DNA from 2 places in the Halomonas sp. OfavH-34-E genome. Region 1 is predicted to be linked to the other one. Evidence: predicted binding sites of a transcription regulator. Region 1 holds the regulator's gene; the other holds the start of a gene.
What was found. Region 1 encodes FNR, which switches genes on or off when oxygen is low (the NO sensors DNR and NnrR bind a similar motif). Its sites were predicted from a motif close to TTGATNTANATCAA; they were not measured.

Region 1 (4,298 bases):
CGTGGCGAGGCCACCCCCGAGGACAAGCTCGGGCACTTGAAGGCGCGACAGGCACAGGGTGAAAAGGTGGCCATGGTCGGTGATGGCATCAATGACGTGCCGGTACTGGCCGGCGCCGACCTTGCCATCGCCATGGCCGGGGCCAGCGACCTCACCCGCACCCGCGCCGATCTGGTATTGCTGGGCGAACCGCTCACGGGTATCGTCGAAGCCATCGAGGTGGCCGGTCAGACCCGTCGCATCATTCGCCAGAATCTGTCCTGGTCGGTGCTCTACAATGTCGTGGCGCTGCCCGCAGCGGCGCTGGGCTTCGTGCCCCCATGGCTTGCCGCCATCGGCATGTCACTCAGCTCGTTGCTGGTCATCGGCAATGCCCTGCGTCTGCGACGTGGACGCACCAGGCGGACCGCGACGCCTTCACCCGTCACCGCAAGCCCCGGCCCATGAGCATCCTTTACCTGTTGATACCCTTGTCGTTGATCCTGCTGGGCCTGGCGGTCTGGGCCTTCTTCTGGGCGGTGCGCAACGACCAGTTCGAGGACCTCGAAGGCCCCGCCTATCGCATCCTGTTCGAGGATGAGGACGACACTCGCGGTGCCGATGACGGCGCTTCCTCTTCCGAAACGCCTGCGCAGACATCCGAGCGTGATCCATCGTCCAGAGGGCCTGAGTGAACCCTACCGGCCTGGAACTGCCCCCCATGATGGCGGCCTTCGTGTTTGGCCTGCTCGGCGGTGCACACTGTATTGGCATGTGCGGCGGTATCATGAGCGCCCTGACCTTTGCCATCCCCCCCAGCATGCGTCAACCTTGGCGGGTGAGCACACTTGTGCTCGGCTACAATGTAGGTCGTATCACTAGCTACTGTGTGGCGGGCGCTCTGGTTGCCACCCTGGGTTCGGTGATCGGCCTTTCGCCGACCCTGCGTGGCCTGATGCAGATCGTCGCCAGCCTGATGTTGATCCTGATGGCGCTTTACATTGCCGATCTATGGAAAGGCCTGCGTCACGTCGAGGCACTGGGACGTCACCTCTGGAGGTACCTGGAACCCGCAGGCAGACGCCTGTTGCCGGTGGTGCGTCTGCCCCAGGCGGTGGCGCTGGGCGCCATCTGGGGCTGGCTGCCCTGTGGCCTGGTGTACTCGATGCTGGCCTGGAGCCTGGCACGGGCCGAGCCCCTCGAGGGCGCACTGCTGATGGCGAGCTTCGGTCTTGGCACGCTTCCGGCGCTGGTGGTGACGGGCCTCGCCGCCAGACAAATGCAGGCCCTGCTGGCGCATCGGGCAACACGCCTTGTCGCCGCTGGCATGATCATCGCCTTTGCCGTCTGGCAACTTTGGACTGGGCTGCATCAATGACGCATCCTACCTCTAAGTTATTAATCCTAAAGAGGTAGACGCCACTTTTAGCTGATCTGAGGGTGTAGAATAGTGCCATCAACGTGCTGTACGGGCGACGTCTGTTCTCCCCATGGCCCAGTCAATATCGATCCCAGATCCACAGGAGCTGCGAATGAGTCCTACGGCCCAAGATCGGCGGCGTCCCATGCTGCATGAGACTCGCTGTGAGTCCTGCAGCCTGAGTTCCTTGTGCCTTCCGCTGTCGCTGGAGACCGCCGACCTCGAGCGCTTCGATTCCATCATCCGTCGTCACCCGCCGATCAAGAAAGGCACACGATTGGTCGAGCAGGGAGATCGCTTCACCAGCGTCTTCGCGGTCCGATCGGGGAGTCTCAAGCAGATCACCACCGAAGGCAGCGGCGAAGCTCAGTTGACCAACTTCTTCCTGCCCAGTGAACTGGTTGGCCTGGATGGCATCGACGACGGCCGCTATCCCGGCAGCGTGGTGGCGCTGGAGACCACCACGGTGTGCGAGATTCCCTTCGACCGCCTCGATGCGCTGACCCAGACCCTACCGGAGCTGCGTGCCCAGCTGTTTCGCACCCTGAGCAAGGAGCTGCGAGAAGACCGCCGGATGATGCAGCTGCTGTCACGCAAGACCGCCGATCAGCGCCTGGCCTGCTTCTTCCTCGGCCTGTCGGACCGCTTCCGCCGCCGCGGCTATTCACCGTTCAGCTTCCGCCTGTCCATGTCCCGCGCCGACATCGGCAATCACCTGGGGCTGGCGGTGGAAACGGTCAGCCGTATCCTCGGGCGTTTCCAGCAGCAGGATCTGGTGGCGGTATCGGGACGTGAGGTCAATATCCTCGACCTGACCGCGCTGTCGACCCTGGCCGACACCGAAGTTACCTGAGCGGGCCTGGCAGCAGTGTGCCGGGCTTGGCCGGCAGGGCCCGGTATCCAGGATCTGGAAAGCAAAGCGTAATAGATGGCGTGTGACAAGAAAGAGGCCGCATCCGGAGATGCGGCCTCTTTCGCTGTCATGGCATCATGCACATTCGCTGCTGGCGAGATCAGCCGGCATCCACCACGTCGATGCGCCGGGCCTGGCGTTCGGCCTGTACGGCCTCCAGCCCCTCGAAGTCGAACAGTTGCCGATCCGCCAGCTGCGACGGCGCCACATTGGTCACCGCCTTGAACATGCTCTCGAGGCGCCCGGGATGCTTGACCTCCCACTCGGCCAGCATCTCCTTGACCACCTGGCGCTGCAGGTTGGGCTGGGAACCACACAGGTTGCACGGGATGATCGGGAACTCCATCGCCTCGCTGTAGGCCTGGATATCGGCCTCGCGGCAGTACGCCAGCGGACGGATGACGATGTTCTTGCCGTCGTCGGAGAGCAGCTTGGGCGGCATCGCCTTGAGGCTGCCACCGAAGAACATGTTCAGAAACAGCGTCTCGAGAATGTCCTCGCGGTGGTGGCCCAGAGCGATCTTGGTCGCCCCGATCTCCTCGGCGAAACCATAGAGCGAGCCGCGCCGCAGGCGTGAGCAGAGCGCGCAGGTGGTCTTGCCCTCCGGCGTCTTCTCCTTCACCACCGAATAGGTGTCGCGCTCGAGGATGTGGTAGTCCACGCCGATGCTGTCCAGATAGTTCGGCAGCACATGCTCCGGAAAGCCCGGCTGCTTCTGATCCAGATTCACCGCCACCAGCGAGAAGTTGACCGGCGCGTTGCGCTGAAGGCTGCGCAGGATCTCGAGCATGGTGTAGCTGTCCTTGCCACCAGACAGACACACCATGATCTTGTCGCCTTCCTGGATCATGCCGTAGTCGATGATGGCGTTGCCGGCCTGGCGGCGCAGGCGCTTCTGCAGCTTGTTGAATTCACGCCGTGCCTTGGCCTGAACTTGGGCTTCCGTCTGATCGCCACCCGCAGCAGGGTCGGCCGGGCTGACGCCGGCATCGATCGAGAGATGGTCATCCTCGGGGGTACGGGGATCGAACAGGGTGGCGGAGGCGGACTGTGGCGACATGGGAGCGGGACATCACGGCTGAAAATGAAAGAGGCGCCAGTCTACCATCCGGACGCTTTAGTGGCGAAGAGGTCAGCGACCGCTTACCCCGACGAGGACAATACGGCAGGGGCTTTTCGTCGGCGGCACATCGGAAACCGCCAAGGACGACACCGCCGTAGTGGCGCTCTTGCGCGTCGTGGCCTGGCCTGGCCTGGTCTGGCCTGGCAAGTCGAAGAACGCAAGTGCCTGTCAGCCAGGCCCTAGGCGCTGTCCGAAAAGTCGACGAGCGAAGGTTAGACAAGGCAAAAATCGGTGAGAAAGCGCAGTTTACGGGGTGTAAATGAGCATTTTGACCGGGCTGGCGCACCAGACGATTTTTAACGCCGTATTACCGAGCGCAGGCACTTTTCAGACAGGCCCTAGACGACGTTCAGCGCCAGCAGATAGCGCACCACCACGCCCAGCAACAGCAGCAGGATGCCGGCACGTTGCCAGCCAAACTCGCGCACGGTCAGGGTCAGGCGCTTCTCCCAGAACTTGACCATGCCCCACAGGTCCCGGGTACGGCGATAGTACTGGAGGTAGGCCACCAGCACCGAGACCAGGCCCAGCGCCAGCAGCGTGGGCTCGAGAAGGGTCAACATGGCGTGCAGACTCATGACAGGATCTCCTTGCAGGTGAATGGTTGCCGGTGCGGGCGGCACCGGGTCAGCGCGGATGACGGCACCGGGTCAGCGCGATGGCGCCGTGAGTGCCCCGCTCTCCAGGCGCAGATGCATCAGCGCCGTGGTGACGGCGTCGCCCAGGGCCGTATGGCGTCCCATGATCGGGACTCCAAGTCGCTCTGCCAATTGTTCAAAGGTCGGCTGCACCTCGATTTCCGGGTGACTTCGGCGCAGCCGCTTGCGGTACTGCTGGGCCACGTCGATGGTGGCGTTGGGCAG
Region 2 (4,298 bases), on a different contig from region 1:
CCATCCGTGAGTCGGACCTGGCGGCCCGCTACGGCGGAGAGGAGTTCGTCATCGCCCTGCGGAACACGCCGGAGCCAGGAGCTTTGCGGGTCGCGCAGCGGCTACAGCAGTGGCTTGCCGAGCAGCCGATGGCCCAGGTCGACCAGCGCCCCCTTTACGTCAGCGCCTCCATCGGCATCGCCCAATGGCAGCCCGGCATGGACAGCATCGACGCAGCGTCGCTGGTGGAAAAGGCGGACCTGCAGATGTACCAGGCCAAGCAGGCCGGCCGTGCCCGCATCAGTCAAGCTGAACAACTGCAGGAGCGCGCCGGGGAAACACCCTGAAGCAGCACTTGATCAGAACAAGATCTCTGCCAGACGCCGCAGCAGTAGACGCCAAGGCGCTCGCTAGAGACGCGCCTCGACCCGCTCCAGGATCTGGGCGCTGACCTTGGCGACCAGCGGGCGAGCCGCGCGATTGACCGCCTTGGCGACCAGCCGATTGCGGATCTGATAGTCGACGATCAGGCTGACCGCGGTACCTTCATCGACCGCTTCGAGTTCATAGCGGCCCTGATTGCGCACACCGTCGATCGACTCCCAGGCCAGTCGGCTGGGTGGCGACTTCTCGGTTACCTGCACCTCGAAGGTCCAGTCCATGCCGACCGCGTGGACATGCCAGCGATAGCGATCGTCCCCGAGCGGCTCGATCTCGGTGATCAGATCCGAATAGTCGGCGAAATCCTCGACCTTTTCGAGCAGGGCGAAGACGCGCTCGGGAGGCGCGGGAAGCGTGGCGCTGTGTTCGATGGTGGGCATGGCCAGACCGACTCCTTGCCTGAGGGATGCTCCAAGGTAAGGCTGCTACGGAGCCTAGCATCCCGGTTCCCCAGGCCCTTGTAAAGACGTGCCTATCATCAGGCTGACGGCAGGTCCCGCAGCAACAGAGCGAACTCGAACTCGTCGGGCGACAGCGCCTTCCCCGGCAGCTTGAGCCTTACCCGGTGACCGTCCCCGGGCGCCACCTTCAGCGAGCTGCCGTTGCCCGCCTCCATCGCCTCAAGGGTGAAACGACGGTTGCCGGAGGGCAGCATCAGCTCGAGGCAATCACCGACCTCGAAGCGGTTCTTGACCTCGATGTCCAGCCAACCTGATGGCGCTTGCTCCAGGATCTGGCCGACAAACTGCTGGTGAACGCCCACCGAGTGTCCACGCTCGTAATTCTGGTACTCGTCGTGGACGTGGCGTCGGTAGAAGCCTTCGGTGTACCCCCGGTTGGCCAGGTTTTCGAGCTCATCCATCAGCCCCATGTCGAAGGGCCTCCCGGCCACGGCGTCATCGATGGCACGACGATAGACCTGGGCGGTACGTGCTACATAGTAGGGCGACTTGGTCCGCCCTTCGATCTTCAGCGAACTGACCCCCATCTCGGCGAGCCTCGCCACGTGCTGGACGGCGCGAAGATCCTTGGAATTCATGATGTAGCTGCCGTGCTCGTCCTCGAACACCGGCATCAGTTCGCCTGGCCGCTGTGGGTCCTCGATCAGCGCCGAGTTCTCCTCCCGGCCCTGTGCCACGTCCTGCGCCGGGATCAGATCGCCACAGGCGTCAGTGCCGGCCGGGTGGGTCCGGTAGTTCCAGCGACAGGCGTTGGTACAGGTGCCCTGATTGGGGTCGCGCCGGTTGAAGTAGCCCGACAGCAGACAGCGTCCGGAATAGGCGATGCACAGGGCACCGTGAACGAAGGTCTCGATCTCCAGGGTCGGGCACTCGGCACGGATCTCGGCGATTTCCTCAAGCGACAGCTCTCGCGACAGGATCACCCGAGAGATACCCTGGGACTGCCAGAAGCGAGCCGCCGCGTGATTGACCACGTTGGCCTGCACCGACAGATGTATCACCTGGTCAGGCCAACGCTCTCGCACCATCATGATCAAGCCAGGGTCGGACATGATCAGCGCATCCGGCCCCGCCTCGACGATCGGTGCCATGTCCTTCAGGTAGGTCCTGAGCTTGGCATTGTGCGGAGCGATATTGGAGGCCACGTAGAAGCGCTTGCCACACGCATGGGCCTCAGCGATGCCTCGGGTCAGGTTGTCGAGGCCGAAGTCATTATTGCGTACACGCAGTGAGTAGCGCGGCTGACCGGCATAGACCGCATCGGCGCCATAGGCGAAGGCGAAGCGCATATGCCGGTAGGTGCCGGCCGGTGACAGTAGTTCAGGGGCATTCATCCAGGCGTCTCTCTCGTGGGCCGGGCTTTGGCCAGGGTTAAGCCGGGCAGACAGCAGTAAACCGCGCAGCCTGCCACAACCGCGAGCAACGGACGTTGACAAGGAGCAAGTCGCCGGCATCAACGCCGCACTGGTGTTGCCGTCCGGCTTTCGTTACCCTTGTCGCGCCGGACCGGACCCCGGCCGCTGGCGATTCTTGTCGCCACCCCAAATTCTCCGAATCGAGACCCCCTTCATGAGCACGACTTCCCGCTCCACCGTGGTGATCTACTCCGGTGGCATGGACTCTTTCACCGTACTTCATCGCGCCTTGCACGAAGGCCTCGAAGTTCACGCCCTGTCATTCGACTATGGCCAGCGCCACGCCCGCGAACTCGAGGTGGCCCGCCATGTCTGTCAGGAGTTGAAGCTCCCTCATCAGGTCGTCGACATCACCGCCATTCATGGCTTGATCGACAACTCTGCGCTGACCGACGCCAATCGCAAGATCCCTGGCGGTGACTACGCCGAAGACAACCTCGCCGCCACGGTGGTCCCCAATCGCAACATGGTGCTGCTGTCGCTGGCCATCGCCAAGGCGGTGAATATCGGCGCCAGTCGCGTCGACTACGGCGCCCACGGCGGTGACCACGTGCTCTATCCGGATTGTCGTCCCGAGTTTGTCGAGCAGATGAATGCGGTAGCCGCCATCGCCAATTTCTCGCCGGTAGAGATCCACGCACCCTATCTACGGTCCAGCAAGAGCGAGATCCTGGCCGACGGACTGTCCATGGGACTGAACTACCGCGACACCTGGACCTGTTACGAGGGCCGGCGCCTGGCCTGTGGCCGCTGCGGCAGCTGTCTGGAGCGGCTCGCCGCCTTCGCCGACCAGGGTGTCGAAGATCCGTTGGCCTACGCCGCCAATACCCGGCAGGAGCCGGCGATTGCACAGGCAGACCAGGGCGGAGCGCACCAGGATGTATAGCGTCAAGGAAGCCTTCTATACCCTTCAGGGAGAAGGCGTACAGGCCGGCCGCGCCAGCGTCTTCTGTCGCTTTGCCGGCTGCAATCTTTGGTCGGGTCGCGAGCAGGACCGCGCCAGCGCCCAGTGTCGCTTCTGCGACACCGACTTCGTCGGCACCGATGGTCAGAACGGCGGACGCTTTGCCACCGCCGGCGCCCTGGCCGAGCACATCACCCGCTTGTGGCCACACCCCCACGAGGGTGTCACGCCCTACGTCGTGTTCACCGGTGGCGAGCCCCTGCTGCAGCTGGATGCCGCCTTGATCGACGCGGTGCACGCTGCCGGCTTCGAGATTGGCGTGGAGACCAACGGTACTCTGGCCGCGCCGGACGGTATCGACTGGCTATGTGTCAGCCCCAAGGGCAATGCGCCGCTGGTGCAGACCCGCGGTGACGAGCTGAAGCTCGTCCATCCCCAGACCGACGCCCCGCCGGAACGTTTCGAGGGGCTCGACTTCGACCATTTTCTGCTGCAGCCGATGGACACCTCCGGGCTGATGGCCAGCGACGCTCGCAAGGAGCCGCTCTCAGCCACGGTAGAGCACTGCATGGCGCATCCACGCTGGCGGCTGTCGCTGCAGACCCACAAGATCGCGGGGATCGACTGATGGCACTCTTTGTACGACGACTGACACATCTCGACGTATCGCTGTGGTGTCCCGATCGTGGACTGATCGGCGCAAGCTGGCTGGTCGATGTCGAACTCGATGGAGAGCTCGGTGAAGACGGCATGTTGTTCGACTTCGGCGAGGTCAAACCCTGGATCAAGGCGCGTCTCGACGGTGGCGCCGATCACACCCTGCTGGTGCCTACCGAAGCCCCTGGCGTCAGCGTCAGCGAGTGTCGCGAAGGTATCTGCGTACGCACCACGACGCCCTACGCCATGGAGGTGCGCGGGCCCCGCCAGGCCTTTACCCTGCTACCCTGGCGCAGAATCACCCCCGAGGCCATGGCCGAGCACCTGTCACGCCAGTTGATGCGCCAACCGCCCGAGCGGGTATCCAGCATCGAACTGCACCTCGCCGATGAGACCATCGATGGCGCCGCCTACACTTACAGCCACGGCCTTCGCCGCCAC

Region 2: a site for FNR is predicted at 2,311-2,324, ahead of yegQ (tRNA 5-hydroxyuridine modification protein YegQ). Genes of this name have one in related genera too.

Annotation. Positions count from the first base shown of each region.
Region 1 covers NZ_JAMXRY010000045.1:28,235-32,532, forward strand. The annotation lists gene NH448_RS17595 (heavy metal translocating P-type ATPase) at 1-447, shown strand, start outside; gene ccoS (cbb3-type cytochrome oxidase assembly protein CcoS) at 444-674, shown strand; gene NH448_RS17605 (sulfite exporter TauE/SafE family protein) at 671-1,357, shown strand; gene fnr (fumarate/nitrate reduction transcriptional regulator Fnr) at 1,512-2,252, shown strand; gene ttcA (tRNA 2-thiocytidine(32) synthetase TtcA) at 2,413-3,372, opposite strand; gene NH448_RS17620 (hypothetical protein) at 3,774-4,013, opposite strand; gene NH448_RS17625 (3'-5' exonuclease) at 4,086-4,298, opposite strand, start outside.
Region 2 covers NZ_JAMXRY010000039.1:31,871-36,168, forward strand. The annotation lists gene NH448_RS16325 (GGDEF domain-containing protein) at 1-326, shown strand, start outside; gene NH448_RS16330 (SRPBCC family protein) at 390-800, opposite strand; gene yegQ (tRNA 5-hydroxyuridine modification protein YegQ) at 899-2,215, opposite strand; gene queC (7-cyano-7-deazaguanine synthase QueC) at 2,451-3,182, shown strand; gene queE (7-carboxy-7-deazaguanine synthase) at 3,175-3,828, shown strand; gene NH448_RS16350 (6-carboxytetrahydropterin synthase) at 3,828-4,298, shown strand, end outside.